4 regions of the Mesobacillus jeotgali genome follow, and region 1 is predicted to be linked to each of the others. Evidence: riboswitches for the same ligand, from Rfam matches in the RefSeq annotation. Region 1 holds a riboswitch; each other region holds the start of a gene.
What was found. A riboswitch is a leader RNA that binds a small molecule or an ion and turns the genes downstream of it on or off. The one in region 1 is predicted to bind cyclic di-GMP.

Region 1 (7,463 bases):
AAAATCCTAGCGAAGGCATATAAATTGAAAACGCCAAATACTTATAAAGAGACATTTAAAGATGTACCAGCGTCGTATTGGGCACATGGCTACATCAAAGCAATTGCTGCTAACAAAATCACAACAGGCTACGGAGATGGAACCTTCCGTCCAGGGGATGACCTCACAAGGCTGCAATTCTCCCTTTTTATGTCACGCTATATTAATTATGTCAAAAAGATAGATACACCTCCGACCAATCCAGAACAATCAGCAGAAAAGGAATTCGTGAAAAAGGCATTCTTGCTTTCGGCTGATGTGGAAAAACCATATTATTTCCAGGATGCCACATTATCTGTGAAATATCTGGACCAGGATACAAGAGAGTATGCAGTAGAATGGAAGACAACCGGAGGCAAGCTGACTCCAACTGAAGACAAGAAAAGTGCTGTGTTCAATGCCCAGCAAAACACAACAAAAGACTACACCATCACAGCCACAATCGAAACAAAGCTAAGCTCTGGTGATGTATATCGTTTTGACAAAACCATTGTTCTAGCAGTCGAAAAATTGGAGGATACTCCAGTGACTCCAGGGCCTCCAGTACCTGCACCAATTTCGTCACCTGCTCTTAATGGAGAATGGGTAAGAAGTGAATCAGGAGCCGCAATATGGTCATTGAATTGGAACTCAATTCAACAAGTGCTAGGTTACAAAGTATATAGAAGTGAGGATAATCAGAATTTCACGCTTATCCAAACAGTGAATGGAGTCGATAGGACTAAGTTCGAAGACGCTGAACTTGAGCCGGGTAAAACATATTATTATAAAGTTAAAGCGTATCAACAATCGGAGGAAGGCGGTTTTTCCAATACTGTTGAATTGAAGATGGACATGGACTCCGATAAGGATGGCCTACCAGACCATGAAGAGATTACATTGACTACAGACCCGATGAAGAATGATACTGATGAAGATGGCTTGTCAGATTCATATGAATTGAAAGTGTTATTCTCTGATCCATTGAAAAAAGATTCTAATGACAATGGGACGATGGATGGCGAGGAAGACAGTGACTTTGACGGACTTTCAAACTTAAGGGAATATGAATTGGGTACTAACCCGCTAAAAGAGGACACAGACTTAGATGGATTGACAGACCCAGAAGAGATGGCCAAGAAGACAGATTCATTAATTGCCGATACCGATCAAGATGGTCTCCTGGATGGGGAAGAAGAGCCGCTTGGTTTCGACCCGCTTAAAAAAGATACAGATGGAAATGGAACCCCTGATGGAGAAGAAATCATTGTGCATGAAACGGTTGTAGAGGAAACGGAAAAAGATCCACTTGTTTCCCCATCAATAGAGATGACGGGGCCGGCGATAGATGCAAATTCAATCACGATTACAAAGGTTGAGGATGAAGATGCATTTATTGACGAGAATATCCCTGGGTATATTGGAGCTCCTTACGATTTCAATAGTCTAGTAAGTTTTGACGAAGTGATCATGAGTTTTCAGTATGCTGAAGCAGTAGTTTCAGAAGGCTTTGACCCAGCTATTTACTATTATAATGAAGAAGCCCAGCGTCTAGAAATGCTTGAAGGTCAAACTCATGACCCGATAACCAATACGGTAACAGCGAAAGTCACGCATTTCAGCAAATATATTCTATTGAATAAAGCGAAATGGGATGAAGCATGGGCTACAGAAATCAGACCACCGGATTTAGATCAAAGCGGAAAGGTAAAGAATATTGATGTAGTGTTTTCGATTGATTCTTCTGGAAGTATGGGAGGAAGCTACGGAAATGATCCATCGGAAATTCGAAAGGTTGCCTCTAAGAAATTTGTTGATAAACTAAAAGAGGAAGATAGAGCAGCAGTAGTCGATTTTGATAGCTCAGCAAGGGTACTTGTGAGTTTGACTACAGACAAGCAAGAGGTAAAATACGCAATTGATACCATAAACTCTTCAGGTGGAACAAATTTATACAATGGTGTAATGGAAGCGGTTGAGGAAATAAAAAACAATGGAAATCCAGATCACTTAAGGTTTGTCATTTTCTTGACAGACGGGGATGGCTATTGGAATGATGAAGCAATTCAATTTGCAAAAGACAATCAGGTGATCATTTATACGATTGGACTTGGAAACGGGGTCAATCAGAATCTGCTTGAGAAAATCGCAGCCGAAACAGGCGGTAAGTACTTCTTTGCTGAACAGGCAGATGAATTGGAAAAACAATTAGAGGAAACAGCGGAAGAGACAATTGATTATACCAAGGATACAGATGAAGATGGTCTGCCTGATTATCTTGAGAAAAAAGGTATGCGTCTAGGAAACGGAAAATTGGTGAAGACAGACTATGAGGATCCGGATACAGATGGAGACGGCCTTAAAGATGGAGAGGAAGTAACTACACAATATATCCCAATGAATGGCGGCTATTTTGTGACCATTTCCGATCCATTAAAAGTAGACACGGACAAAGATACATTCCCGGATGCATCTGAATTGCCAGCCCGGAGGCAGATTCCGGAAATTCTGCCAAAGACCACTTTGATCATGAGTGATATGTCATATATCAATTTGAAGAGGTATGTAGATGGCAAGCCGGATGTGGTGGATATTGGCTACGATTGGACCATTCGCTTAAAGCATGGCCTTGCGAATCCAAACACGGATGTAGGCGACTGGAATCTGGTGAAAGCCGTTGATAATAACACCTCAAGCAGCGGCTTTGGTGCCCATGCCTATAAAAAAGGAAATAATATTGTCATCGTCTACCGGGGATCGGATAACATCGCCAAATGGGATAATAAAAATGACTGGATCGGGAATTTGGGAGGTATTGGCCTCTTGAACTACCATTACCAGTTGCCAGAAGCATACAAGTTTGCAGCAGAAGTAATTGCGAAATATCCTTCAGCGAAATTCTATATTACAGGTCATTCACTGGGAGGGTACCTGGCGCAAACTGTATCATATAAAATCTATGAAAAAGATTTAGTCGATGAAGTAGAATTGAGCAAAAAGCAGGAAGAAAAAGTCTCGTATTCCTTAAATCTTGATCACTATCAAAATACGAGAACGTATAATGCAGCTTTCTACTTCCCAGTAAAGCTATTCAATGCTGCAACCTGGGTGAAATTGTTTTCTTCTCCTATTCCGTTCTGGAAACTGAACAATGAGGAATACCGTGAAGTGGTCTTCAATTACAGCATTGACAAAGATATGCTCAGGCTGGCTGAAAAAGCAATGGAAGGACAGCGCATGGGAGGGATGGCATTAGAATTCCCTTACCCTCACGATAAGAATGACCCAGTTGATGCACATAGCCTGGATTACTTCTATCCTTACATCCAGGAAATGATGATCTATGAATATCCTTATAGTAAATAGTCGCGGGAGGTATATGCCACCTTCCTCTGATGTAAATTTATAAGAGAGTAGCTGGTCCCGATAAATAAAAAAACAGGTTTGATTTATCTTATTGCCGCGTTGATGAGCCTGGGAATAGCTGAAGTACTTTTATTCGCAGTGGTCATGATCTTTATATCAAATTTAGGGGATGGGATAAAGTTCTCCATTCTGGCCATACTTTATCTTATCAGTACCCTTCCTGTGTTGATTGCCATTTTTCTAAACAGGAAAAAGGAAAAAGTCTTTGTTCAGCTAGGCTATCTTGTTCTTATCCTGGTAATTGTATTTTTATACTTTATATGGGGATATCAAAGATTCATTAATGCTTGATAAAACAACAGGCACCTCCAGTAACTGGGGTGCCTGTTGTTTAGGTATATTTACTTAAACCCCTTTACTTTCTGGGTATATTTTCATATATTTAAATTAATAGAATATATTGGCAAACCATTCGAAAGGGTGGGACGCAAAGCTACGAGTCTAAGGCAATGGCTATGATCGTCGGGTTGCATATTTTAATTTTGTTTGGTGCAACCCGATTTTATTAATCGGGTTATTTTTATTGTCCGCTACCTCTTAGTACAGACTAAAAAGGCAAAATAATTTCAAAGGAGACAAAAACCAAAAATAGGCTTGGGTAATGAATTGCGACTATTTAACTGCGGATGTCAATTGGGATATGGAAGAATGAAGTAACTTTTTGTAAAAGGGAGGATATTAGATGGTTAAAAAAGGACTTATCGCATTAGGTATGATTATGTTTATCTCCTTCGTTTTTAATCCAGGAGTGAAAGCCGCAGAACTTGATGTATTCGTGAACAGAAAGGCTGCAGAACAAACATTAACAGAGGGTGGAATAGTTTATATACCTCTGCATAATGTAATTAAGCTGATGGGTGATACATTTGAGTATGACCACTCCTATAGAACGACTAGAATTCAACTAAGTGATCATGTCGTAGAGATCACAAATGGAAAGAGTTATATTACGATTGATGGTGTCCAAAAGGAACTCCGGGAAGCAAGCGGGAACCAGGCCCGTCCTAAATTGATAAATGGTGTTCAATATGTTCCTTTTAGCTTCTTTAACATGATAGGTTACGAAACAGCTGTTGGTTATAGGGAGATGACAAAAACTTATTATATCGGGCCTTTGCCGAAGGACGGTATTAATCCAACCATAAAGCTTTACCTGGATGGTTATTCTCATGAAGAAACCTACCTACCACAAGATAAGCAAAAGACAACAAAATATGCGGCTGTGTACGCCGCGCCTTCTACTAAGGCACGTAAAATGAGATATATTGAATATCCCTACCGTTTCAGGATCATAGCTTCCAAAGAAGGGTTTTATCAAGTCGTTTACAGAGGCAGCACAGGATGGGTAAAAGGAGAACATGTCACTTCGTATACCCCGGCAAGGTTTGCGGATGGAAAAGGACCCTCAAAAGGTCAGTCAATTGCGGATTATTTAGTATCAAGTTATGGCATGGTGGCATTGAGGGACAAAAAAGGAAAAACGCAGGCGGGCTTGTTCCATGCATATCTACCTGGCAGTAAAGATTTAATATACTCTACTTTTTATTTTGATACTATTCCTACAAAACACGGTGTCGAGGCAAGTATATCCATGAAGGGATGGGACGATCAAAAGTCAGCGTTTTATCATTATCACCCTGCGATTACAAGAGAGATGCTACGCTTATACTTCCCTGATAATTATAAGTACATCTTTGGGGAATTGAATAAGCCAGCTAAACCTAATGTAGTGCCTTTCGGTGATAAATGGTATAAATTTGACGACAGATGGTTCAAAGTCCGCGTTCATGGTGATATCTATATAGCTATAAGTAAAAAAGGAATGAAAAACCCACCGGAATTGATGCATTAAACATGACAGGTACCTTCCAGTAAACTGGAAGGTACCTCACTGTGTTTACATCACTGATCTCGCTTTCTCTATCAATGCTGTTTCGCGTGCTGCTTTTGCGTTTTCATATTGTGTCGTGAATTCGGCTGCTTCGGATGCGCTGAAGCCTTTTGCTTTTAAGTCCTTAAGCAGGGATTCGTATAAATAATTGAACGTTTCGTCAGTGCTTGCTTCTAGCTCCTTGCCGGCTGAGATGTATTTCCGGTAAAAATAAGTGATTGAGATAGATTCACCGTTCTGTTTTTTCGTGTTGTATTCTGAATAAGCTGTACTGATCAGTGAGTCGATTTTCGCATTTGCTTGTGCCTCGAGCGCCTCGAATGATGGACGGTACGCTGCCTTTATCATTTCGGCTGTAACATCTTGCTTTTTAGCTCCGTCAGTCTTTCTTTTTTTCCCTTCTGTTTTTTCATTTTTCGTTGTGTCACCATCAATGTTCTTGCCTTTGGTCACACTTGCTTCTCGCTCTATATTAGAAGGAGAGCCTGTCCCAGCTTCAGTCCTGCTGCCAGTATCAGCAACCGCAGCTTTGTTATTACTAACAGTATCAGCCAAAGCCGCCTCGGAACCTTCAGAGCCAGTGTCATCCCTGTTCTCATCACTTCCACCATCTATCCCATCTCCCAAACTGCCCAAATCAGGCAAGGCAACCTTGTATTCAGTCTTCGTAATCTCGTCTACCTTTTCATCGGCTACATCGTATTCTTTCACATTTAAAAAATAATATAGTGCACCTGCTGTACCCGCAAGCAGGATCAGGACCGGGATAATAGCGAATTTAAGTGACTTTTTCATTCTTAGGTGTTCTCTCCTTTGATTAACATTCGTAAAAACATTTAAATATTACCATAAATCTGTCGAGAAAAGGAACGAGTTCTAGAAAATGGTTAAAGGGAATATTTGCAAAATAGAAAATTCCGTTGTATCTACCAAAAAAAACTAGTATCATAATCTCGTATTTATACTCTACATAGACACAAGAAAGATAGGGCCAATAACATCACGGGGGAAGACAGAAATGAAAAGGTATCCATTCAGCAACAAGGCAATCAAAGCGATCATTGCTGCATCAATTGCACTATCGCCACTCGCACCAACTAGCCACTTACTTACTACAACAGTCCATGCTGGAGAAACTGCATCGGACACAGCAGCGATTGAACGTATCACTCTTATTTACAGCCAGTTCACTCCTGATCAGGAGGTAATCTTTAATAAAGCAGCAGCTGGTTTTAAGCATCCTGCGAAGTTCACCACACAGGACTGGACGGAAGTCATTTCATCAGCTGTTTCTGAAAAAGTGAACAGCCAGTTGAGCGATGGCGTGACAGCTGAAAAAATCGCTATGAAACTAGCGACACTTCTATATGACGCGAACGAATCAACAATTAGCACAAACTACACTGCATTCAAAAATTCAGCAGAAGGCCAGGCGTTTGAATCGGTTATGGGAGCAGGATCCATTGACCTGATTCTTGAATTCATTGTCGATGCCGAGAAAAAACTGTGGGAGAAGCCACTAGCGGATATTTTAGAGGCGTTGGAGAATGGCTCAATCGAGGCCATTGCTGTCGAAATCCGTGATGAATTGATCAAGGAAGCAAAATACGCTGAACTCAATACGAAGTTGGCGACAAAGACAGGGACAAATCTGGAAGGTCTATTCCAAATAAAAAATCGCATTAATAATAAGCTTGTCAGCAAAGGAATCATCACAAGCGCTGAGCAGGGAATCCTTCGTGACGCGTTCATTGACGCGGCATATAGTGCAGGCAATCCTAATACATTACCACCAACTAACGAAGACCCTACTGTCATTTCACTTCCGAAGGGTGCTGCAGAAGTGGTCCGTGAAAAGAACCCTTCTGGCAAGGTAGAGGTGATAACAAAGGTTATGCCTGAAAAGGTAGCCGACATCGTTTCCATAATCACTGCTGAAAAGGATACTGTCGAAGTTGTCCTTGAAGCAGCTGCATCAGGTGAAAAAGCAAAGGCTGAAGTTCCGGCTTCATTGTTTACTGAAGCAGTAAAGAAGAATGAAAATACTATAATCGAAATTTCAACTCCTGAAGCATCATATAAGATACCTGCTTCTGAAATTAACATCGCTGAACTTGCTGCAAAGCTA
Region 2 (7,463 bases), 640 kb from region 1:
ACATTAAAGAGCTAAATGTACCCTTATGCGAGGTTTACGTCTGCTATAAGGGTACATTAAAGAGCTAAATGTACCCTTATGCGAGGCTTACGTCTGTATAAGGGTACATTAAAGAGCTAAATGTACCCTTATGCGAGGTTTACGTCTGCTATAAGGGTACATTTCAATAAAAGATCTAGCTCCAGCGAAGGAAATATCTTTATTTCTACCAAGGTCCATGAAAATGCATCCGCTTCTGCAAAATTGCACGAACTAGTTTTCACACAGGGCTTTTCTCAAATTCCTCGTTCACATTTTAGTAAAAAAACAGCCATCATCCTTTTCATTTTGGGTGCTATACTTAAATATGTTAAAAACTTCACATACCTACTTAATTAAAAAATAGGATAATCGATACAATACATTACACTACTAAAGAATAGGTGAGCGGAATGGATGAAAAGAAGGTCATTGTTGTTGGCGGCGGGATCACTGGGCTGGCAACAGCATATTACCTGCAAAAGGAAGCCAGGGAAAAGCAATTACCCATTAAAGTGAAATTGATTGAGGCCAGCGAACGCCTTGGTGGTGTCATCAGCACTGAGAAGCGGGATGGATTCGTTATTGAAAGAGGCCCGGATTCGATTATAGCGAGAAAGAAAAGTGCTACGAGATTGATAGAAGAAGTTGGCCTCAAAGATAAAATCATTTCTAACACAGCCGGGAAATCCTATATTTACGCTAGGGGCAAGCTTCATACAATGCCGGAAGGATCTTTCATGGGGATTCCGACGAAGGTAACTCCGTTTGCGTTATCAGGATTATTTTCACCGCTGGGGAAACTGCGTGCAGCAGGAGATTTTATTTTACCAAAAGGAGCACCGACAGCAGACCAGTCACTTGGTGCCTTTTTCCGTCATCGGCTGGGTGATGAGGTGGTCGATAATCTGATAGATCCATTATTGTCAGGTATCTATGCGGGCGATATTGATGAACTGAGCCTGATGTCCTTGTTCCCGAACTTTTATGAAATTGAGCAGAAGCATCGCAGCCTGGTGATAGGATTGAACAAATCGATGCCGAAGCCCCCGAAAACTGCCCAAAAACCTGGCTCAAAAAAGGGAATGTTCATTTCATTGTCAACGGGCCTTGAAGAGTTGATCCACCGGGTTGAAAGCCGCCTGGAAGAGGGAACTGTTATGAAGGGCACGGCTGTAAAGAAGGTAGTGAAGACAAGAAATACCTATCAAGTTCACTACGAAACTGGAGAAGTGGAAGCAGCGGACAGTGTTGTCATTACCACTGATCATTTTCATGCCCAGCGGATGCTTTCCGATTACGTATTTATGGACCAGTTTAAAGATATGCCGTCCAATTCCGTGGCAAATGTCGCGATGGCATTCCCAAAATCCGCAATCGAGAAAGATATCGACGGAACTGGCTTCCTCGTTTCAAGGAACAGCGATTTCAGGATAACTGCCTGTACCTGGACGCACAAGAAATGGCCTGGCACATCTCCTGATGATATGGCATTGCTCCGATGTTATGTCGGTAAACCGAATGACCAGGAAGCAGTGGATTTGTCAGATGAGGAGATTGTGGAACTGGTTTTAAGAGATTTGAATAAGACAATGAACATTACTGCTAGACCCCTCTTCCATGTCGTAACAAGGTGGAGAAAAGCGATGCCGCAATATACGGTCGGGCATCTTGAAAGAATCGCCCAGGTAAAAAAGCAGCTTAGCCAGGAACTTCCTGGCGTCTTCCTTGCAGGAGGGTCATTCGAGGGCGTGGGCATCCCCGGCTGTATCGACCAGGCGGAATCTGCGGTGGTGAAAGTAATCAGCCATCTAACTTCCAAGTAATATCTGCCGCTATCTTTAAAAGGTAGCGGTTTTTTACTTTTAATAGTGTGAAAGCCAAATATTTCTTTTTAAATATCTAAATCTTCTGTAAAATAGAGCTAGAAGCTTAAAAAGTTTGGGGAGATCTCTATGCGTAGTAGTTTTCCAATATTTGGAACAGATGATGAAACAATCTATAATCCTAATGAACTGCTAAGTTTATTTTTGGATTGCACAGCTGATGGATTTGCTATTGTCGATATGGAGAATCGATTTTTAAGAATAAACCAAAAGTATACCGAAATATTCGGCTATACAGAAGAAGACTTAATTGGAAGAACTTTTTATGAGTTCTCGAACCCTGATTTTGTTCCAGGAATCATAGCCCAAGTCAAGAATGGAAAAGCTTTTACAAATATGATAACACAGCGATATCACAAAGATGGATCCATGCTGGATATTGCGGTCTCCTACTCTCCGTTCAAGAATAAGCACGGGAAAATCATCGCTATCATTGCGATTTACCGTGACATCACCAAAATGGTGAACATGGAGCGTGAACTGAATAGAACGAGGGAATTGTACGAATTGATCACCGAGAATACGACTGATATGATCAAGGTGATTGATAAGAATAAAGTGATTGTATACGCTTCACCCTCGCATGAAAAAGTAATCAGTCTGAAGCCAGAGCAAATTGTCGGCAAGAGCTTGAGTGAATTTTTGACTCCTGAAGAAGATGTCATTCTTGATAAAAAGTTGAAGGAAATTTTAGAAACAGGTGAACCCCAGATTTTACGGAAGAAGTTTACGACTTGTGATCAAAACACGGTTTACACAGAGTACAATTTTTCACCGATTTACAATGAGAGAAAAGAGATAGAGTCATTTGTCAGTGTCGGCCGGAATATTACCGACCGTGTCAAGCAGGACGCGACGATCCGAAACCTCGACAGGCTTTCTGTCACCGGACAGCTGGCAGCAGGAGTAGCTCATGAAATTCGCAATCCGCTTACTTCATTAAAAGGTTTCTCAAAATTATTGCAGACATGTCTCGATAAGGAGAAGCAGGAGGATTACCTGGCTATCATCATGAATGAGCTCGACAGGATCGATACGATTGTCAATGAGTTCATGTCACTTGCAAAGCCGCAGGCGGTAAAGTTTGTAAAGGGAGACCTGAAGTCAATCCTGGACAGCACTATCAAAATCATTCACCCGCAAGCATTGTTGCATAATGTCCAAATCATCACTCATTATCCAGAAAAGAATCTGATGCTATCATGCAATCCACACCAGCTAAAACAGGTATTTTTAAATTTCCTGAAAAATGCGATTGAATCCATGCCTGAAGGCGGAAAAATTCATATTGACCTTCAGATGAAAGATTCGGGTCAGGTGCAGATAAGCATTTCAGATGAAGGAACAGGCATCGAATCAGACCGGCTTAAATACCTTGGGACGCCTTTTTATACGACAAAAGATAAAGGGATTGGACTTGGATTGACGGTGAGCAATAAAATCATCCAGGAGCATGATGGAACAATGAAGATCATAAGTGAAGAGGGTAAGGGGACCACAGTGATTGTTGAACTGGAATGTTTGGAGACATAGGGCAGAGAGAACCATAAAAAAAGCGGCTTCCTGAATCGGAAGCCGTTTTCGTGTTACTCTTCTTCTTTGTTGAACCATAATGGGTCGTTATTATCCTCTTCCCCATTATAGTTAATGAAAATTTCTTCCCCGGCGCTGATATCACGATAGGCATAGAAATCAAATGTGTGATTGTCAAAATTGATTTCATACGTTGCGTTAGGCTCGTATGAGTGGTTGAATAACATTCCATATCCGAGAAGGATAGCAGAATGATTAATGCCATATTCGAAGGCATAATCCGCCAGCGCCGTTTTCTCGATATGGACATGCTGGTCGTTCGGATACGATAGCACGGGAGCCTCATGGATCAATTCGCCTTTTGCAATATCACGAGTTGCGAATATCCCTCTATTGAATTCCCCATCGCTAATTTCAGAAGTTTTAACTTCAATCATTTTTTTCACCTGCTCGCTCTATTACATTGTTGTTACTTCCTCTTTTAGCATGACGGTTTTTTTAAAGAAATGCAAATTAATTATAAAATCTATATTTATTTCAAGAACATCCAGTGGTTTATGGCCTAGTTAAGACAGAAAAATCCACAGAAAATATAACATTATACCTATAAAACTTAAAAGGAAGCATGCCTAATTATCCACAATAAAAGCTTTGTACAGTTAAGTTATTCACAACAGAAAATTGTTAACCACCCAAATTGTGATTTAAGAACTATCTATCGGAAAAGTAGTTTCTTTTTCCTGAGCAAAAATACCTGGTTAAATTTTTAGAAAAATCAGGGTTTTTGATGGATTTTGTTGAAGAATGATTCAAATTAAGATGTGGGTAAGAGATCAGTCGGATATACACTGGTTCTCGATAAAGGCAAACCTGGTGAAAACCAGCGACGCAAAGCTAAAGGGGCTACGGCAAACCATTGCTAAGCCAGCCAGCTACCGAAAGATCAGGGTGAATTACATGAAATATGTATTCAGCGAACCCCCCTTTCGGTAAAGGCGGGGTTATTTTTGTACAGTCGGAGGTGAAAAGCGAAATGAGACTTGTGAACGAATCGAACGGCAAAGAATTGGCAGCGGATGTAAAAATAGCAGATACCTTTTTCAGCAGATTCAAAGGGTTGATGCTGACAGAAAGCTTGCCAGAAGGACACAGTCTCTATATAAAACCCTGCCGGTCCATCCATACCTTTTTTATGAACTATTCCATCGATGTTCTTTACATCAACGAGAACGACGAAATTGTAGGCGCGGACGAACAACTTGAGCCTGCGAAAATGGGAAAGCGCTGCAAAGGTGCATATTCCGTCTTCGAGCTTCCAGAAGGCACGATCCGGAATAGCGGAACGAAAGTCGGTCATTCTATCAAACTAATAAAATGAAAAGGGGTTTTAAACAATGAAAGCAAAACTAAAAGCACTATTCACTGAAGAACAAGGACAAGGTATGACTGAGTACGGTTTGGTACTTGGAGTTATTGCGGTAGCGGTTGTTGGTGTGTTGGCTTTATTACGTGAAGAGATTCTAGCTATGTTTGAAGAGGTAACTACAGCAGTAACCGGAAGAAATGATACTCCTCCTACACCATAATCGTTACTATTGACTGATACATTTATACATTCACTTATAAGTTGTAGTCAGAGGTACACCAATAAACAGCCTCGCGTTGAGAAACGTGAGGCTTTTTTAAAACTCCTCACTGAAATGAGGTAGATCGATGTTAGTCGACTTTTTATTGATCGCATTAATAGTTATTTGTGTCATAACCGATTTGAGAGAACGGAAGATTTATAACAAGGTGCTGCTGCCGTTTTTACTGGCGGGACTGGTTTTGAATTCAGTTACTGGTGGAATTGCTGGCCTCACCTCTGCACTTGCAGGAACAGCAGTGGGTTTCTCTATTTTGCTGATCCCTTATTTGCTTGGAGGGATGGGAGCTGGGGATGTGAAACTGCTTGCGGTGGTTGGAGGCTTAAAGGGAGCTGTATTTGTATTGACGGCGGCTGTTTATATGGCGCTGGCTGGAGGAATTATAGCGCTGATCATCCTGTTTTTCAGAAAGGGTGCTATAAACAGGCTAAAGCAGATCGGCATGTTCCTTGGCGGGCTGCGCAGCGGTATGAAAGTCCCGCTTGGACTGGATAAGGAAGCCTTGAACACCACCTATCCATATGGGGTGGCCATCGCGATTGGAGCTTTGGCTGCCATTGTGTTTCCAGCTGGGGGAGGATTGCTTTGAGACGTGATGAGAGAGGGCAATCACTTGTTGAGACGGCCCTTGTTCTGCCGGTTCTTTTATTGCTGTTGGTAGGCATTTTGGATTTCGGAAGGATTATGTATTCTTATGCCCATCTTCATATGGCGGCCCAGGAAACCGTCAGGGTGGGAGGTCTCGGTAAAAGTGATTCCGAAGTCACTGCTTTTGCCAGGGATTATGTACAGCTGAATGAAATTGATCAACTGGCCATCACTATTTCTCCTGGAGAAGCAGGGCGTGTTGCTGGTGACTATATAACTGTGAAGTTGGAATATCCTTATCAATTTTTCACTCCGTTTATATCCAGCCTGTTTTCTTCATCCTTGACGATTAAGGCGGAGTCAACGATCAGAGTGGAGTGAGGAGGAAAAAATGGCAAGAAGATGGTTAGCGGATGAATCAGGAAACACCATACTTTTGGCGGCCCTTTCAATGTTTGTCATCCTTAGCATGGCCGGTCTTGCAATTGACGGCGGGATGGTATATATGACGAAGGCAGAGCTGCAGAAAACGGCTAATGCTGCTGTCCTTTCTGGAGCACAGGAGCTGACAAACAATGAAGCGAAGGTTGAAGAGGTGGTACGAAGCATCGTTGCAGCCCATAAAGATGGCTCAAATGTAGACAATATATCAATAGACATGGAGAAGAAAGTCGGTATTGATTTATCCAAAAAGGTAGATCTCGCATTCTCAAAACTACTTGGCTTTGAAACTGTCGATGTCAAAGCGCATTCTGCTGCCGAGTTAAGAACGATGGGACGGGCAGAAGGGGCAGCACCGCTGGGCATCGATGACAGCATCCCCTTGGAGTTTAATAAGGAATACCAGCTGAAAGTGGATACTGGCGGAGTGGAATATGGCAATTTCGGCGTCCTTGCCCTGGGCGATACAGGGGCCCGGCCGTATGAAGAAAACCTCCGCAACGGCTATCAAAACGAGCTTTCTGTAGGGGATATCGTCATCACCCAAACAGGTAATATTGCCGGTAAAACAAGGGAAGTGGTCAAGGAGAAAGTGAATTCGTGTCCAGAACTGCCAAGGGATATTCATTCAAGAAACTGCTCACGGATCCTGCTTGTCCCTGTCTATCAGCCTTATAACCACGATGTAAACCAGGTAAAAGAAGTGAAAATCACTGGATTCGCTTACTTTTACATTACGGATCCGATGGACAGCCATGACACTTCAATCAAGGGGATTTTCATCAAACGCGCAGGAACGGGTTTTGAAGGGGAAACAGCCGCCTTTAAGGGCGCATACAGCATTCGAATAACGGAGTAGGTGATCAAATATGCGGTCAAAGCTTGTTTTGGTCCTCGCATTAGTAATGGGCATAGTAACGACATTTTTATTCTTTCAATATATGAATCAAGTGAAAGCTGAAAAGGCGATGAATAGTAATTTGGTGGAGATTGTTGTCGCCAAAGAGAAAATCCAGAAAAATGAGCAAATCACTTCTGCAAAACTGGAAACTGCCATGGTTCCTGAAAAGGCATTGCACGCCAACTCTATTAAAAGCTTTGGCGATGTTGAAGGGAAGCTGGCGAACGCTGAGATTGAGCAAGGCGAGCCAATCCTTTCCCACCGGCTGGGATCCCAGACAGCAGAAGATATCTATGTTTCGAGAAAAGTCAGGGATGGCTATCGTGCAGTTTCTGTAGGGGTTAATTTAAATCAATCAACTGCGAACCTGATTGAACCTGAAGATGAAGTCGACATTATGTTCTCTAAAAAGCTTCCGGGGCAGGAAGGGAAAGTTGAGTCTAAAATCAT
Region 3 (7,463 bases), 1.2 Mb from region 1:
TCAATTGAGTCCTTAACATAGTCCGCCTGAGCGACCATTTCATTCAATTCCACGCCGCTGATCAAGCCTTCCTCGCGAATTTGTTTGATTTCTTCACGCACAGCTTCCGCCATCTCGATTTGAGTGGCATCGGCTACTCTGCCTACCTGGACAAAAATGAAATCCTTGGAGCCATTTTTCCAGACGAATGAGGAACTTTCCAGTGGCTGTAGTTTTACGTCAGCAATCTGTGATAATTTAATATAACCGTTCGCTGCCGGGACCTGCAGGTTTTTAACATTCTCAACAGATTCCAGCTGTGTATTCCATCTAAGGGAAGGAGAGTTTGTTTCATTGTTCAGCTGGCCCAGGGTTGCTTCATTGTTTGCCTGCTGGATTGCCCCTATCACCTGTGCTGCATCAAGCCCATTTTTAAAAAGTTCGTCACGCTTTAGTTCAACTGTCACTTCTTTTTCAACGCTGCCTGACAGCGAGACATCATGTACTTCAGGGAGAGCTTCCAGTCTCGGTTCCAGTATGTTCTTAGCGAAGGCTGTCATCTTCTCCATGTCAGTGCCAGAAACATCCATGAAAAAGTCGTAAGCCTGACTAGTGCCAAATTGTCCGGTCATCACGTCTTTGACACCGCTTATATCGGAGGTAGTGGAATTCACCACTGACTCGACTTCCTTGAATACTTCCTCACCGCGCCCCCGTTCAATCGTCAGCTGCATGGAGCTCTTCCCAATGTTGCTGCTTGAAAGGACTTCTTCAACCCCTTCAATTCCAAGAATCTTTTTTTCAAGCGGGGAAGTGATTGATCTTTCGACTTCAATCGCCGGCATCTCCCCAGCATAGATTTCTACATAAGCACCATCCATTTTAATCGATGGAAAGAGCTCCTTATCCAGCTTTAAAACTGAAAAGCTGCCAATCAATAAAACTAATACAACCATTAAACTGACTAAAATCTTTCTTTGGACAATAAACCTTAATAAATTCATAAAATCCTCCCAATATTATCGTAAAATAGGAATGTAAAAAATTTCTATTTTATGCACCCGAAGACAGATTATACACACTTTTATAGGAAAATATAACTATAATTTTGTAAATTTATAATTACATTTCCATAAAAATACCTAATTAAGTATGGGAAGCTGAGTGGAAAATAGAATTTTTTTTAGTTCCTTTAAGATATTTCCATTTTATCCCTTGATGTAGAGTCCCATAATGAGCCAGAGACAGATTTTAATATAGGGCTGAAGACTGAGAAGGAGTAGGCTGCAAAAAGGAGAATAAATAACATCCATAGAAAAATGAGAGGGTGGGTTCAAATGTTCAGTCAGTCTCCTTATGAATGCAAACTGGAATGGGGAAGGCGCGGGGCGAGAGATGCAGCGGAGCGTGGAGACATAATCATCATTGTTGATGTACTTAGCTTTTCGTCCACCATTGTCGCTGCATTGAGCGCAGGGGCAGTGATCTTTCCATATCCACCAAATCTCGACGGGAAAAAATACGCGAGCAGCATTGGGGCAAAGTATATACTTGGCAGGGCAGAAGCAGCAAGGAGGGGATATCCCACCTTATCGCCGGTGACATTTAATGAGGAGCATCGGAACGAGCGGTATGTTTTAACTTCTCTTAATGGTGCATATTGTTCGTGGATTGCTTCCAGGGTGCCGGCGTTATTGATTGGCTCATTCCTAAATGCTTCAGCAGCAGCTTTTCTAGCCGATAAGCTGCAGCAGAAAACAGGAGCAGACATTACAGTCATTCCTTGCGGGGAAATGTGGAATGATGCTCGTGAAAATGAAGATCGGCTCAGGCCTTCGATTGAAGATTATTTAGGAGCCGGGGCAATCCTTGCAGAACTTGGCGGCAGGAAATCCCCGGAAGCTGAGGTATGCGCTGGAGCTTATAAAAGTTCGGAATCTCGATTAAAGGAATTGGTTTGGGATTCAGGCAGCGGACGTGAATTGCGCGAGAGAGGTTTTGAGGAAGATGTCCACTATTGCAGTCAATTAAATCTTACGGACATCGTGCCCGTTTTAAAAAAAGGAAGGTTTATCATATATAAATAGAAAGTGCCTGGCTTGAAGCCAGACACTTTCAAACAGAAGCTATGTTAATTTTTTTATATTAAAGTTATCCTCCAGCAATGCCCAGTTTTGCGGGAATGGATAGCCGAGCACCCAGTAGCTGACGCCGCGCAGGTTGTACTGTTTGATCAAATCAAATTTTGCCTGGGCACTTCGGGCGTCTTCGAACCATACTTCGTGCTGCCGGCCCTGTTCATCGGTATAGCGGAAATATGGTGAGGCGGCCACTGTGTCATACTGGATCGCTGCTCCATATTTGATGGCGCGGCTGACTGCTTCCTGCGGACTGTATGTTTCAGCTTCCTGGCCCTGAACATGCGGGATGATCCAGTCCCTGGCATATAGCTGAAAGCCCATTAGAATCTTATTCCTTGGAATCGCAGTAACCGCATAATCAAGCACTCTGCGAATTTCATTCAAAGGTGAAACAGCCTGAGGTGAACCATAGCGGTATCCCCATTCATAGGTCATTAATACGACGAAATCTGCTATCCTGCCGTGTGCGGGATAATCATGCGCTTCATACAATAATCCTTTCTGGTCTGCCCTGACTTTCGGCGCAAGGGAAGTTGAAACGAAATAGCCTTCTTTATGAAGAGCATCAACGGCTTCCTGAAGAAATGTATTATAAAGCTCACGGTCGGCAGGAAGGACATTTTCAAAGTCGATATTAAGGCCCCGGTAACCTTTTTCACGCATGACGGAAAGGATATTATTAAGGAGAGTGGCGCGATTTGCTTCACTGGCGAGAACCTCATGGGCAATATTCTCTCCGGCTTCAGTGGCTGTAAAGTTGGTGATCGACATCATTGGCAGTGCCCCTTGTGCCAGTCCTGTCTGGATAGCTTCGGTATCATCCTTCATATAAAGGACAAGCGATCCGTCAGGCTGGATGACATAAGCGAACGGAGCGATATAGGTCATCAGATCGGCAACTTCGCCGACCAGCTCAATGGCCTTTTCGTCAGAATGGTAGGTAAAGGCATTGGATTCAATCGTTGGTTTAGGTTTTGGAATGACGAGAATCGTCCCTGGATACAGCAGATTCGGATTTTGGATTTGATTGGCCTTGATGATTGACTGTACGGTTACACCATAACGCTGGGAAATTTGCCATAGGGTTTCGCCACGTTGAATGGTGTGGCGGGCTGCGGGTATACGGAGAACGGTTCCAGGATAGATCAGAGCAGGGTTGGTGATGGCATTGGCCCGGATAATGGCATCTACGGTCGTTCCGTAACGCTGGGCAATTGACCACAATGCCTCACCATATTGAACTGAATGGAAAGCATCATAAGATGGAATAAGCAAAGCCTGGCCCACGGCCAATTGGTTTGGATTTTCCAGGCCATTAATTTCGCTGATTTGTGTTACGCTGACCTGATATCTGCTTGAAATCTGCCACAGAGCTTCCCCTCTTTGCACAACATGAATGATCATAATGAACCCCCTCAGGAAAAAGTCCTACAATATGCTATGAGCAAAAAAGGAATTATATGTTGAAGGAGGATCGTTTATTAATCTCTAAATAGGATTTGAAAAAAAATTTTACGGCGAGGAAATTGAAAAAACGAAAGAGAAGATATTAAAATCGCTGACTTGTATGGTGAAAATCTTGTTGGAAACTGGTTCAGCCCATAACAAAACGCATGGACACCCTGTCCATGCGTTTTCATCTATCTTAAACTAGTTTTTCAAGGTTTACTCGTTTGTGAATCGCAAGCATGACAGGTATACCTATGGCCATTACCGTGAATTCACCTGCAGCCGTTGTCAGCCATGTGAACCAGAATGGCAATTGGAATGCCAGGTTCAGTTCAATCGCAATCAGGAACATCGTGAACGTGAAGACTAATGTGTTCACAATCATACGGCCGATGATACTTTTAATATATTTGGCTGTGAAAATCGTAATCAGCAGGGATAATACTGACTGGCCGACTCCAAAGACGAGGTCATAGGCGACCATTGGCGAGAAAAGCAGGTTTGTTAAAAATACACCTAATACTATTCCGAAGAAATACTTCTTATTGAAAACAATCAGGTGATTAAACATTTCCGACACGCGGAACTGTACATTGGTAAAGCCAAATGGCTGGATGACGGCAGAAACGGCAATATATAAAGCAGCCAGAATCCCGTTCCGGACAATCGTTCTAGTATTCATTTTTCATCTCTCCTAGTTTTTTTACGTGGGATGGTTACGAACCACGTTATTTAAAAGCCAATTTAATATTATATAGGATAAAAGGCCTTCTCACAATATAATTTTTCTTAGAATAATAGATATTGGGCCAACAATGAATATCTCAGTTTAAAGTATCTTTATTTTAAAATATGTCGCGGGATTGTTATAATTTAGGGATAGTAACTACAGTTCGTTAAAAGGGGTTTTCAAAATGTTCAAAAGAGATGTCAATAAACATTGGACAGTTCAATATGAGGAAAGAGGGATGCCGCATGTCCAGGCAGGACTTGTGCTGAATCCCCAGAACTGGAGGGAATTGGACCCCTTCATTTTAATGGCGGAGGACTGGTTTAAGCGTGGTACTTTTTCCGATCACCCGCATCGCGGCTTCCAGACAATCACGTATATCATTGATGGCAGGCTAGAGCACATTGACAACCATGGCGGCCACAGCATCCTGGAGTCTGGTGACATCCAGTACATGAACGCTGGCAGTGGTGCGCGGCATGCTGAAGAGGCAGTAGACAATGACATAGCGCATACACTGCAGCTCTGGCTGAATCTGCCTAAGGATTTAAAAGGGACAACCACTTCTTACCAAAATGTGTATTCCGAACACGCTCCTGTAGTCCAGTTCGAAGGCGGTACCTTAAAGGTGTACTCAGGAGAAACTGCCGGAGTGAAAGGACCACTCGAACCACTGGTACCTTTTACCCTATCAGAAATTCAGCTGGCTGAGGGAGCGGAGTTCGCATATGAATTACCCGAAGGACATAACGCATTCCTTTACGTACTTTCAGGTGATATAGAGGCAGGTTCAAGCCAAACAAACCTTAAAAAGTCTTCCGCAGCAACATTGACCTTTAAAGACGGCGGCGAAGGCCTAAGTGAAATTTTACTAAAAGCAAATCAGCGATCCCGCGTTTTGGTATACTCCGGTAAGCCAATCAAAGAAGAAGTGGTCGCCTACGGACCGTTCGTGATGAATTCGATGGAGGAGATTCGCCAGGCTTACCGTGATTATCAGGAAGGGAAATTCGGCAAGGCGGCTGAATAACCTAAACTTTTTAAAACTTTCTATTTATTTTTCTCTGTCGAAAAAGTAAGATAAAAGTAGAATTAAAATCCGATAATGGCAAACCCAGGGAAATCTGGGGACGCAAAGCTACAGGGGCTAAAGTCATCGACCATGCCAGCCAGTTGCCGAAGATTCACATATCTTATGTATGTGCTGCTCTTCGGACAGCACTTTTTTTGTCGATTTTAATTCCAATATGGTAAAAGTGGAGGTATTGGAATGAAGAAGATTTTAGCATCAACATTATTGACAGGAATGCTGGCTTTTGGAACAGGAGTCTCTGCAGATGAGATAGTCGAAACGGTAGATCCGGGTACGACTCCTGACGAGTTTTTATTTACGTTTGATCAATTGTTTGAGGAATTGAAGATTCTGGTAACCTTCGATGATGAACAAGAAGCCCAGCTTTTGCTTGAATTCGCAAACGAGAGATTGGCTGAAGCCACAGCGATGTCAGCTGAAGAAAAAGCAGAATTCGTTCAAGCTGCCTTTGAGGAATACTTAGCGGCACTTGAGGAAGCCCAGGAAAAGGTAACGGAAGTGATTGTAGAAGATGGGACCGATGCTGAAGGGGAAGAAAGTCTGACGGAAGGGCTTGAAGAAGCATCTGAAGTTGAAGATGAGTTGACTGAAGAACTTGAGGATGAGCTGAAGGAAGAGGTTGAAGAAGCAACGGAACAAGCAAAGATCGTTGCTAATGTAGTGGAAGATTTGGACCAGGAAATGGTTGCTCAGCTGCGTGAACAGGAGTTGGGATATGGCCAAATCGCCCAAATCTTCTGGCTGGCAGAAGCAGCTGGTAAAACAGTAGAGGAAATCACTGCTTTATATACAGAAGAAAAGATCGGATTCGGCCAGGCAGCCAAGCAGCTAGGTGTCCATCCTTCGCAAATGAAAGGTCTCGCATCAGGCAAAAAACAGGAATCTGAAGAAGAAAAAGATGAAGATACAGAAACTGATGAAAATACCGATGCGTCCGAAAAAGAGAGCAACACAGAAGATACCGAACAGCAAGTGGAGGAAACTGAAGCTGTAAATGAAAATGAAAGTGATGAGACAGCCACTGAAAATTCCACTGTCGAGCAGGTAAGTGCTGCTTCAGCACAAAGTATTGCAAAAGATGAAAAGAAGTCTGAAGAGAAGCAAGCTATAGCATCGAAAAATGCCGAAGAAAAACAACTAGAGAAAGAAAAGAAAGCAGAATCCAAGCAAAAAGAGGCAGCCGAAAAAGCTGAAGAGCAACAAAAGGAAGCTGCCAAAAAAGCTGAAGAGCAACAAAAAGAAGCTGCTAAAAAAGCTGAAGAAAAAAAGCGTGAAGAAGCTAAAAAAGAAGAAGAAAGAAAGCGTGAAGAAGCCAAGGAAGAAGAAGAAAGAAAACGTGAAGAAGCCAAGAAAAATAAAGAAAAACAAGAAGATGAAGCCAACGAAGATGATGATGAGCAGGACGATGAGGGTGATGAAAAGGGAAACAAGGAAAAAGGCAAAAATAACGGTAAGTAAAAGTTATCAAGAGTCAATGCTAGAACACTACCTCCCAGTTTGATTCCAATCAATTGACGGAATGCGCACTGTCATGTATCATAATCGTATACATTTGAATAGTTTCTCCTAAAGGGGAGTAGCTTTCACAACAGAGTCGTCATTACGGAGATCACTCCCGGCTTTGTTGGCAACGATAGTTGTTAGCAAGACCTTTGCCATATTTGGTGAAGGTCTTTATTTGTTTTCAGACCTTCACCTGAGCGGGTGAAGGTATTTTTATGGGTAACCTTATAAGATCAAAAAAAAGGGTTTCCCACAAGCATGTGCAAGAGCAAGGAATGTAGAAACATTTTATAAATCTTCTATAGATATAAAGAGGCATTTTCCTAACGATCAACATAAATTTAAGTATTGGAGTGTGGATGTTGTGAAGAAATTAAAGATTAGTTTTAATGAGCTTGTCAAAAAGAACAAGGAAGAATTGTTAGCAGACCAAAAGCGGATCGAGATAATTGAGAAGCGGCTTGATGACAAATACACCAATCCAAAATAGTTAATAGACGGAGGAACAGGATGTTATTAAGGAAGTATATGTCTTTGCTCGGAGTAGGATCCGCCCAGATTGACCTGA
Region 4 (7,463 bases), 1.2 Mb from region 1:
GAGGAGTGGCTCCATGCTTTTTCAAGTAATCCTCAACAAACTGGTCGATTTCCCAAGTGGTTATCCCCGGCTTGATGAGTTTGCGCAATTCTTTATGTACGGAAGCGAGCAGCCTGCCCGCTGCCTTCATATTTTCAATCTCACGTGCTGATTTTAAAACAATCATTCCTTCATCTCCCTGATTCATTTCATCTTCTATATTATCTTATACGTATAATTTCGCAAAATGAACCAGTTCATCGATGTGTAAAATGAAAATAGCCTTAGTTTACTGAATAAAGTCATGTGGTACCCACTTTTCTTGGTAAATCAGCCTAAACAAATCTCTGAAATAATCTTTTATAGCGAGTTTCACGTTTTTATAGCGAAAATTTCTTTTTTATAGCGACTTTTTCATTTTTATAGCGAAATTTTAGTTTTTATAGCGAATTGGAAATTCCACGCGTTTTTTCCAGTTTCCAAGTAGAGTAAGAAACTGATTTCAAAGAGGGAGCCTTCCTGGCTTCTTCTTTTACTTTCAGCTCCTCCTCATCAAACCGTACGTGAGGTTTTCCCTCATACGGCTTTCCGACGTTCTTCTTTCTTTGGCAGTACGTACTGGTCTAACTCGCCAATTTCACTAATATATGTTCAACTTCTTTCCTTACATCTTTCAGGTTCCCGTGCTTCTTGGGATTGTTCTTCTTTTTTGTTGTAAAACAAGACCAATCTCTCAAGAACATACCAGTCAATGCGATTCAGCCATTTCTTTCCTTGCGGTGAAAGTTGGTAATAGTTCTTGAACCCTTGTAACTTCCTGTTCAAGCCTTTGACCAAGTCACAGATATCCAAGTAAAGTTTGTTTCTCGGTTCCGTGTATGCTTTTATTTTCGCTCGCATTTTCTTCAGGGCATTCCTTTTCGGTATGTGGTTCATGACATAGAACGTGTTGCCGCCTTTACGGCGGATAGGGAATTTTCGATTATGGAAGCCAAGGAAATCGAATCCGTCTGTGTCATTCCAAATATTGACCAGTCTGGATTTATCCCGATTGATGGTCAAATCCAGCTTCCCCATGATCGCCTGGATGACTCGGATGGTTTCCATTGCTTGTTTCTTCGTTTTACACATGATGACGAAGTCGTCCGCATACCGGATCAATTCTCCGAGTTCTCCAAATCTCTCCTGCCATAATTTATCCATGACATTTAAATAGATATTGGCGAGTAATGGAGAGATGACACCACCTTGAGGGGTTCCTGTTGTCGGATTCCTGATGTTTCCTTCCTCCATGATGCCGGCTTCCAGCCATTTGCGAATCAGTTTCAATACCCTTCTGTCACTTATGCGTTGTTCCAGAAGTTTCATCAGTTTTCCTTGATTGATATTGTCGAAGTACCCTTGGATATCGACGTCGACTACCCAAAAGCAGTTCTTACTCGCTTTCCTGATTTTCGCCATGGCTTGATGGGCATTCTTTTTCGGACGGAATCCAAATGAGCAGTCATGGAAATCAGCCTCGAATATCGGTTCAATGACCATTTTCGTTGCCGTCTGGACTACCCGGTCTTTAATTGTTGGAATTCCCAGTGGACGCTGTTTTCCGTCTTCCTTCGGAATAAAGGTACGGAGCACCGGACTAGGATGGTAACGTTTCTCTTTCAGTTCAAGGAAGATTTCATTCATGAACTTCCTTTCCCCGTAATCCAGGACGATTTGTTCAATCGTCTGTCCGTCGACACCGCCACTTCCTTTCTTCCGTTTCACATTCTGCCATGCTTCCCATAAGATGTCAGGCCGATGAATCTTGTCATATAGTGCGTGAAATCTTCGAGATGAACTTTCCTTAGCACAAAGATATAACGTCTTCCAGAGTTCTTGAGCTTTATCATTATTGGTGTAGTTAGCCATTTTCCTGGCATTCACTGACTCTTACCTCCTTTGGACATATGAACGAAGTAGGGTACTGGCATTCGCCGTCCTTCCCTAGACAATGTTGTGTTGTCATTGTCATCATTGGTACTATGACCCCTTCCGACTCCCTCTCATCCCTTCACCACTTCGTTTTCACTTATAGGTTTCAGCTTTACTTTCATAAGAAAGTGACGAGGAGGGTATCCCCAGTTCCGTTAATTACTTTCCTGACATGTCGCTCCCCTTACCCCGAGAGATTCTTCGGTGTTGTTTCCAAGTTCCTCACACCTTCCATGGTCTTCGCCTACTACATCAAGGCTCGACATCTCTTTGGCTGCCCGAGAGCAGGTTCTTTTGACGAGACGGCAGGATTCACTTTATGTTACAACCTGTCAGGTCGCTCGCACTCCGCGGAGGGAGTTACTTTGTCACAGGGCTTCAACCTTAGGATTTCTCCACCAGCTGCCTGTCAGCTACTGAGCGTCTTGGCACTTACTCAGATTGGACTTTCACCAACTAGCAATTAACGGCTTACCTGGGCACGCACGCAGTAAAAAACCCTTCTGCTTCAGCAAAAGGGTTCTTAATATTATCTTTCCAGCACTTTTAGTGCTTCGCGATTGAACGCCGGGATATCCTTCGGCTCCCTGCTTGTTACCAGCTGATTGCAGCATACGACGACTTCTTTATCCATGTATTTCGCTCCGGCATATTCCATGTCGACGCGGATGGACTTGTAGCCTGTCGCGCCTCTGCCTTCGAGTGTCTTGGCTGTCAACAGCAGCTGAGGTCCATGGCAGATCGCGAAGACTGGCTTCTTCTCATCCATGAAGTACTTGGCGAATTCCACGAATCGCTCATCCTCACGCAGCTGGTCCGGAGAGAAGCCGCCAGGAATGAATAATGCATCGAAATCTTCCGGCTTGACGTTGTCAATGCTCTCGTCAATCTTGACCTCGGCTTTACCCTGCTTGCCTTTTACGGTCTTCCCTTTTTCTTTTTCGATTGTTACAACTTCATGCCCTGCTTCGGTAAAAGCTCGTGAAGGCTCAAGATATTCTACATCTTCAAATAAATCTGTTATTACACAGGCAATTTTTTTACCCATAGTTTCAACATCTCCTTTTTAAAAATTCTCCACTATCTAAAATTCCCTGTCCTCCAACTATGAAACATCCAGCTGTATTTCCATTTTTTTATATAATTCAGTGTAATTCGACCTATCTTATAGCAAAGATAAAAAAAAGATTTTATATTTCTGTCATTCAACTATAATTTAACTTAGGACATCAATAGGGAGAGAGGCATCATGAAATTTAGTTATATCAATGTAATGGAAGAGGTCGTTTCGACTCTTGTCAATGTGCTGATGATGAGCCCGGATTACCAGACTTTCTGCAATTGCCAGAAATGCCGGAACGATATCATCGCCATCAGCCTGAACACTCTTCCAAGTCACTATGTCACTACAGAAGACGGCCGGAAGATGGTCTATGAACAGCTTAATACCCAGGAAAACAGGACCTGGATCAATAAGAGAATCATAAGCGCCATCCATCTTGTCGGGAAGTACCCGAAACATTAATCAGAAGAATGCATGGAGCAGGGAACGCCTCTAAGTGAAATATCTATTTTCTTTACTAAAAATAAAAGCTGCCATTTGATTGCCTGGTTAATCCGGCATCAATGGCAGCTTCTTTTTTTCATAGAGTCTGTGTATCCATCCGTCTGGCAAAATCAACGAACCGGAACTTGTCGGGACGGTGCCTTGATTCTGTATATTGGAACAGGGTCGCGTCATCAAAATAAATATAGTTTTTCACGATGACGATTGCATGAAATCCTTCCATATCAAGAAGCTTCCGGTCTTCCCCACTGGGTTCCTCCACCGTGAATTCTTTCTTCGCAAAGCTGATTTTCTTCTCAAGCTGACCTTCAATGTACTCAAATATCGAGTTTTCGCATTTCTCGCTCGACAGTCCTGGCACATGCCTTTCTACGAGATAATCCTTATCGAGAATCACTCGTTCTTCATCAATATGCCGGACTCTTTTTACCTTCCAAACCTTTTCATCATCAGCTATATTCAATTCCCTGGCAATTTCCCGGCCTGCGAGCTCGAGAGTGAATTCTTCCACAGTCGTTTTCGCTTTTCCGCCCATGTTCTTCGCCAGTTCTTTGAAACTGATTAATCCGGTTATCGGAAACTGATGTCTTTTCAAATCCAGTACAAGCGAACCTTTGCCGCGAATTTTTTGGATGAATCCATTTTGAGCAAGCAGATTCAGTGCTTTGCGGATGGTTTCCCTCGAAGTTTGGTACATATCCGCGAATTCGTTTTCGGATGGCAAAATTGTTTTAGGAGGATAAGCTCCTTCCTGGATCTGTTTCGAAATTTCTTCATAGATCAATAAATACTTTTTCTGCATAAAACATCACCGTACCTTGTCTGATTGCTACCATTTTACCTTTTTTATGTCCGTTTGAATACAATGGACAACTGTGTATGGATTTTTCATAAACAATCCATAAAATGATGTACAACTGACCACTTCAATGGCCGATATAAAAGCAACGAGTTTTTTCCCAACATGTTTTTTAATAAAAGCAGACGAAAAATAGTTTGTGTTTGGTTATAATTGTTCTATAAGTTGTTCTCAATATGGAACTATTTTATCAGATTTGTTATGATATAACTATAAATTGATAAGGTGTGGATAACATTGATCGGTGAACGCGTCAAAAAACTTCGACAAGAGAAAAGAATGTCCCTATCCGAATTGGCAGAACAAGCTGGCGTGGCCAAATCATATTTGAGTTCCCTGGAGCGAAATCTTCAAACAAATCCTTCAATCCAATTTTTAGAAAAGATAGCTGGAGTACTGAATGTACCGGTGGACCATCTCATTCATGAGCAGCCCGATAAAGAGAACATGGATTCAGACTGGGTCAATCTTGTAAAAGATGCAATGGATTCAGGAATCACAAAAGACCAATTCCGTGAGTTCCTGGAATTCAATAAATGGAGACTCAACAATAAATAATTTTAAGGACAGCTTTAATGGCTGTCCTTTTTCATGCAAAAAATAAAAGCACCTCCATAAGAGCTGCTCGATTTCACTTAAACTGTCTATGTATAAATCACTTAGCTATTTTTTGTCTTCATTAAAAATTCCCTGATTTCTTCTTTGTTAATTCCCATTTCTAATGCTTCCATTATAAGCTGCATCCATTCTGTATCCAGTTCTTCGAAAACTACCTGCTCTTTAATCAAGTTCTTCCCCCCAAAATACAGTTAGTATTCCAGGCAGTCCGGCCATCATAGTCGATTGCACCTTAGATCCGTGACTTTGCGTCCTAGTTTTTCAACAAGTTTGCCTTTTTCTGTATCTTTTTACTCACTTCTTAACTCCCAATGTCATTGTACCTTGTTCTATATATTTAACATGTAACTATTTGTCGCCAGCATTAGAAGGTTTTTTTCTTTTTTCTTCCAAACAATTACAAAATCACAGCTAGAAATAGTATTTTTCTGAAAATTACAACCATTTAAACACTATATTTTGTCAAATAATATCTTTAATTGTTGAACTCTTTTTATTTATTTACCCCCATAAACTTATGGGTGGGTAGATTTCTTATACCTTTGCTTTTTCCAGTTTGATAAAATGGCCACTTTTTCAAGGCTGACGGCATTAAAGAAAGGATACCTTGTTAAATCATTTCCGCAAATCGGGCACAGCCACTCCCCAACCTCGCTGCTGCTAAACGAAGGACGATTGCATCGATCACAATTTTTTCTGTACACGGCCATCCAGCCCCCTTTTTTAAGTGACTTGCTGCATTATTCCATTGAAGTATAGTTCATTTGTACCAATTCTGAAAAAGTCTAAAATATGGCTAATTTTCTTAAAAAAGAACAAAAATCGTTCTTTTTTAAGAAAATACTCCGTTTATCTCAGTTTCTTGTATTTTTAAAAGAACTGTTTTGTTCGTTATAATGAATTAATAGTGAATTAAAGGAGCTTCCCATATGAGCGTAGGCGAGAAAATTAAAAGCTTAAGGCTTGAAAAAAAGTATTCTATTAGCGAACTCTCAGAAAAAGCGAATGTGTCCAAATCCTATCTCAGTTACATCGAAAGGGGGATCCAGGGAAACCCCTCTCTACAGGTGCTTTCCAGACTAGCAGACAATCTTGATACAACGGTTGAGTATTTAATGGGACAGCAAATGATACCTGTTGATGAGGAATGGGCTGGACTCGTTGATGAGGCAATAAAAAATGGAATCAGCAAGGAAGACTTTGCTTACTATCTGGATTTCATGAAGTTTAAAAGCATGAATAAACAGGATAAACAGTAAAGCTTTTATATAAATTACAATGCAAGCTCGCTCTTTAGACCATCTATTTTCACATTCATTGTGCTTCAGGAACACAAAAGGATATAGTTTGAACTAATAAAGTACATAATTAGTCGTTCAGCCACTGCAATCTGGCAAACCATATACGATGGTGGAATAATTGTCACAAAATATTCATAAAAACAGTGAGCTTATCACGTTTTCACCATTGATTTTTCGCATTTTAATCACAACTCCTTGATAGGATATAAATCGATCAAAGGAGGAGAATAAAATGAAGAAATTATCTGCTGTCATGATGGCATTCTTTTTAATGATAATTGTTTCTGCCTGCGGAGATGAAGCAGCTGAAAAGGAGCAGAAAGACGGTCAGGAGACTGCGGCAACGGAAGTGAAACACGAGGAGGATGATCATGGAGATGGTCCTCATGAACCCGGCGCTGATGATGTTTGTGCCTTCTGCAATATGAAGGTATACGAGGAAGCTGACCCAATGGGTGTTTTTACAGCTCAGGCCAAAACGAAAGACGGAGAGTATGTATTCTTTGACGACTCCGGATGTCTGTTGAATATCACACGGCGTGATGATGTCGAATTTGAAGAAAAGTGGGTACGCGATTACATTACATCTGAATGGATCGATGCCAATTCCTCGATTCCTGTGAAAGCAGATCTGAAAACACCTATGAAATATGGCTATGCTTTCTTCAAGGATAATGAAAGCGCCGAGAAATTCATTTCAGAAAACAACGGCAAGAATCCCGCAATGGCATCATGGGAACAGATTGACCAAATCTCTAAAGAACGCTACATGAAAAAAATGAAGATGAACAGCGATAGCATGGATATGGATAAGGATCAGGAAAATGATATGGATGGCGAAGGCGAAGAGGAAAGCGGCCATTAAGTTAGTGGAGTCTCGAAAGGCCATGAACACTTTAATAAATCCCGGTGCCGAAATCAGCGCCGGGATTTTTTTGCATTGCATGTAGGATCGATTTTCACTCGAACTCCGGAAACAATCAAGAATTAATGAAAGAAGACTTTTTCAAGCGGCGTATAGACACCGTTATTTTCTACAAGTGATGTTACTGAATCACAATACTGCAGCTGCCCCTCCTGCATGAACGCAGCCCTGTCTGCCAATTCCTCAACGAGACTAAGGATGTGAGTAGTAAAAAGAATCGTCCTGCCCTGCTTTTTCTCT

Region 2: another riboswitch for cyclic di-GMP. It lies ahead of FOF60_RS19870 (DUF192 domain-containing protein); the one in region 1 lies ahead of FOF60_RS22925 (stalk domain-containing protein).
Region 3: another riboswitch for cyclic di-GMP. It lies ahead of FOF60_RS04490 (DUF5667 domain-containing protein); the one in region 1 lies ahead of FOF60_RS22925 (stalk domain-containing protein).
Region 4: another riboswitch for cyclic di-GMP. It lies ahead of FOF60_RS04225 (anti-repressor SinI family protein); the one in region 1 lies ahead of FOF60_RS22925 (stalk domain-containing protein).

The regions. Positions count from the first base shown of each region.
Region 1 is NZ_CP109811.1:4,518,262-4,525,724, reverse strand. Features, by position in the region: gene FOF60_RS22930 (S-layer homology domain-containing protein) at 1-3,384, shown strand, start outside; cyclic di-GMP riboswitch class I at 3,837-3,919, shown strand; gene FOF60_RS22925 (stalk domain-containing protein) at 4,127-5,296, shown strand; gene FOF60_RS22920 (hypothetical protein) at 5,342-6,130, opposite strand; gene FOF60_RS22915 (S-layer homology domain-containing protein) at 6,354-7,463, shown strand, end outside.
Region 2 is NZ_CP109811.1:3,873,892-3,881,354, reverse strand. Features, by position in the region: gene hemY (protoporphyrinogen oxidase) at 432-1,844, shown strand; gene FOF60_RS19880 (PAS domain-containing sensor histidine kinase) at 1,974-3,437, shown strand; gene FOF60_RS19875 (SET domain-containing protein) at 3,491-3,874, opposite strand; cyclic di-GMP riboswitch class I at 4,291-4,377, shown strand; gene FOF60_RS19870 (DUF192 domain-containing protein) at 4,471-4,815, shown strand; gene FOF60_RS19865 (Flp family type IVb pilin) at 4,832-5,023, shown strand; gene FOF60_RS19860 (A24 family peptidase) at 5,151-5,672, shown strand; gene FOF60_RS19855 (TadE/TadG family type IV pilus assembly protein) at 5,669-6,052, shown strand; gene FOF60_RS19850 (pilus assembly protein TadG-related protein) at 6,063-6,971, shown strand; gene cpaB (Flp pilus assembly protein CpaB) at 6,982-7,463, shown strand, end outside.
Region 3 is NZ_CP109811.1:896,656-904,118, forward strand. Features, by position in the region: gene FOF60_RS04465 (efflux RND transporter permease subunit) at 1-983, opposite strand, end outside; gene FOF60_RS04470 (2-phosphosulfolactate phosphatase) at 1,317-2,066, shown strand; gene FOF60_RS04475 (glycoside hydrolase family 18 protein) at 2,106-3,524, opposite strand; gene FOF60_RS04480 (QueT transporter family protein) at 3,766-4,251, opposite strand; PreQ1 riboswitch class I at 4,258-4,302, opposite strand; gene FOF60_RS04485 (pirin family protein) at 4,484-5,329, shown strand; cyclic di-GMP riboswitch class I at 5,397-5,480, shown strand; gene FOF60_RS04490 (DUF5667 domain-containing protein) at 5,570-6,850, shown strand; gene FOF60_RS04495 (FbpB family small basic protein) at 7,260-7,385, shown strand; gene FOF60_RS04500 (sporulation protein) at 7,406-7,463, shown strand, end outside.
Region 4 is NZ_CP109811.1:838,325-845,787, reverse strand. Features, by position in the region: gene map (type I methionyl aminopeptidase) at 1-166, opposite strand, end outside; gene ltrA (group II intron reverse transcriptase/maturase) at 631-1,905, opposite strand; gene FOF60_RS04245 (type 1 glutamine amidotransferase domain-containing protein) at 2,483-3,001, opposite strand; gene FOF60_RS04240 (late competence development ComFB family protein) at 3,203-3,478, shown strand; gene treR (trehalose operon repressor) at 3,597-4,322, opposite strand; gene FOF60_RS04230 (helix-turn-helix domain-containing protein) at 4,617-4,937, shown strand; gene FOF60_RS04225 (anti-repressor SinI family protein) at 5,039-5,167, opposite strand; cyclic di-GMP riboswitch class I at 5,197-5,282, opposite strand; gene FOF60_RS04220 (hypothetical protein) at 5,513-5,701, opposite strand; gene FOF60_RS04215 (helix-turn-helix domain-containing protein) at 5,927-6,256, shown strand; gene FOF60_RS04210 (nitrous oxide reductase accessory protein NosL) at 6,531-7,163, shown strand; gene FOF60_RS04205 (ABC transporter ATP-binding protein) at 7,286-7,463, opposite strand, start outside.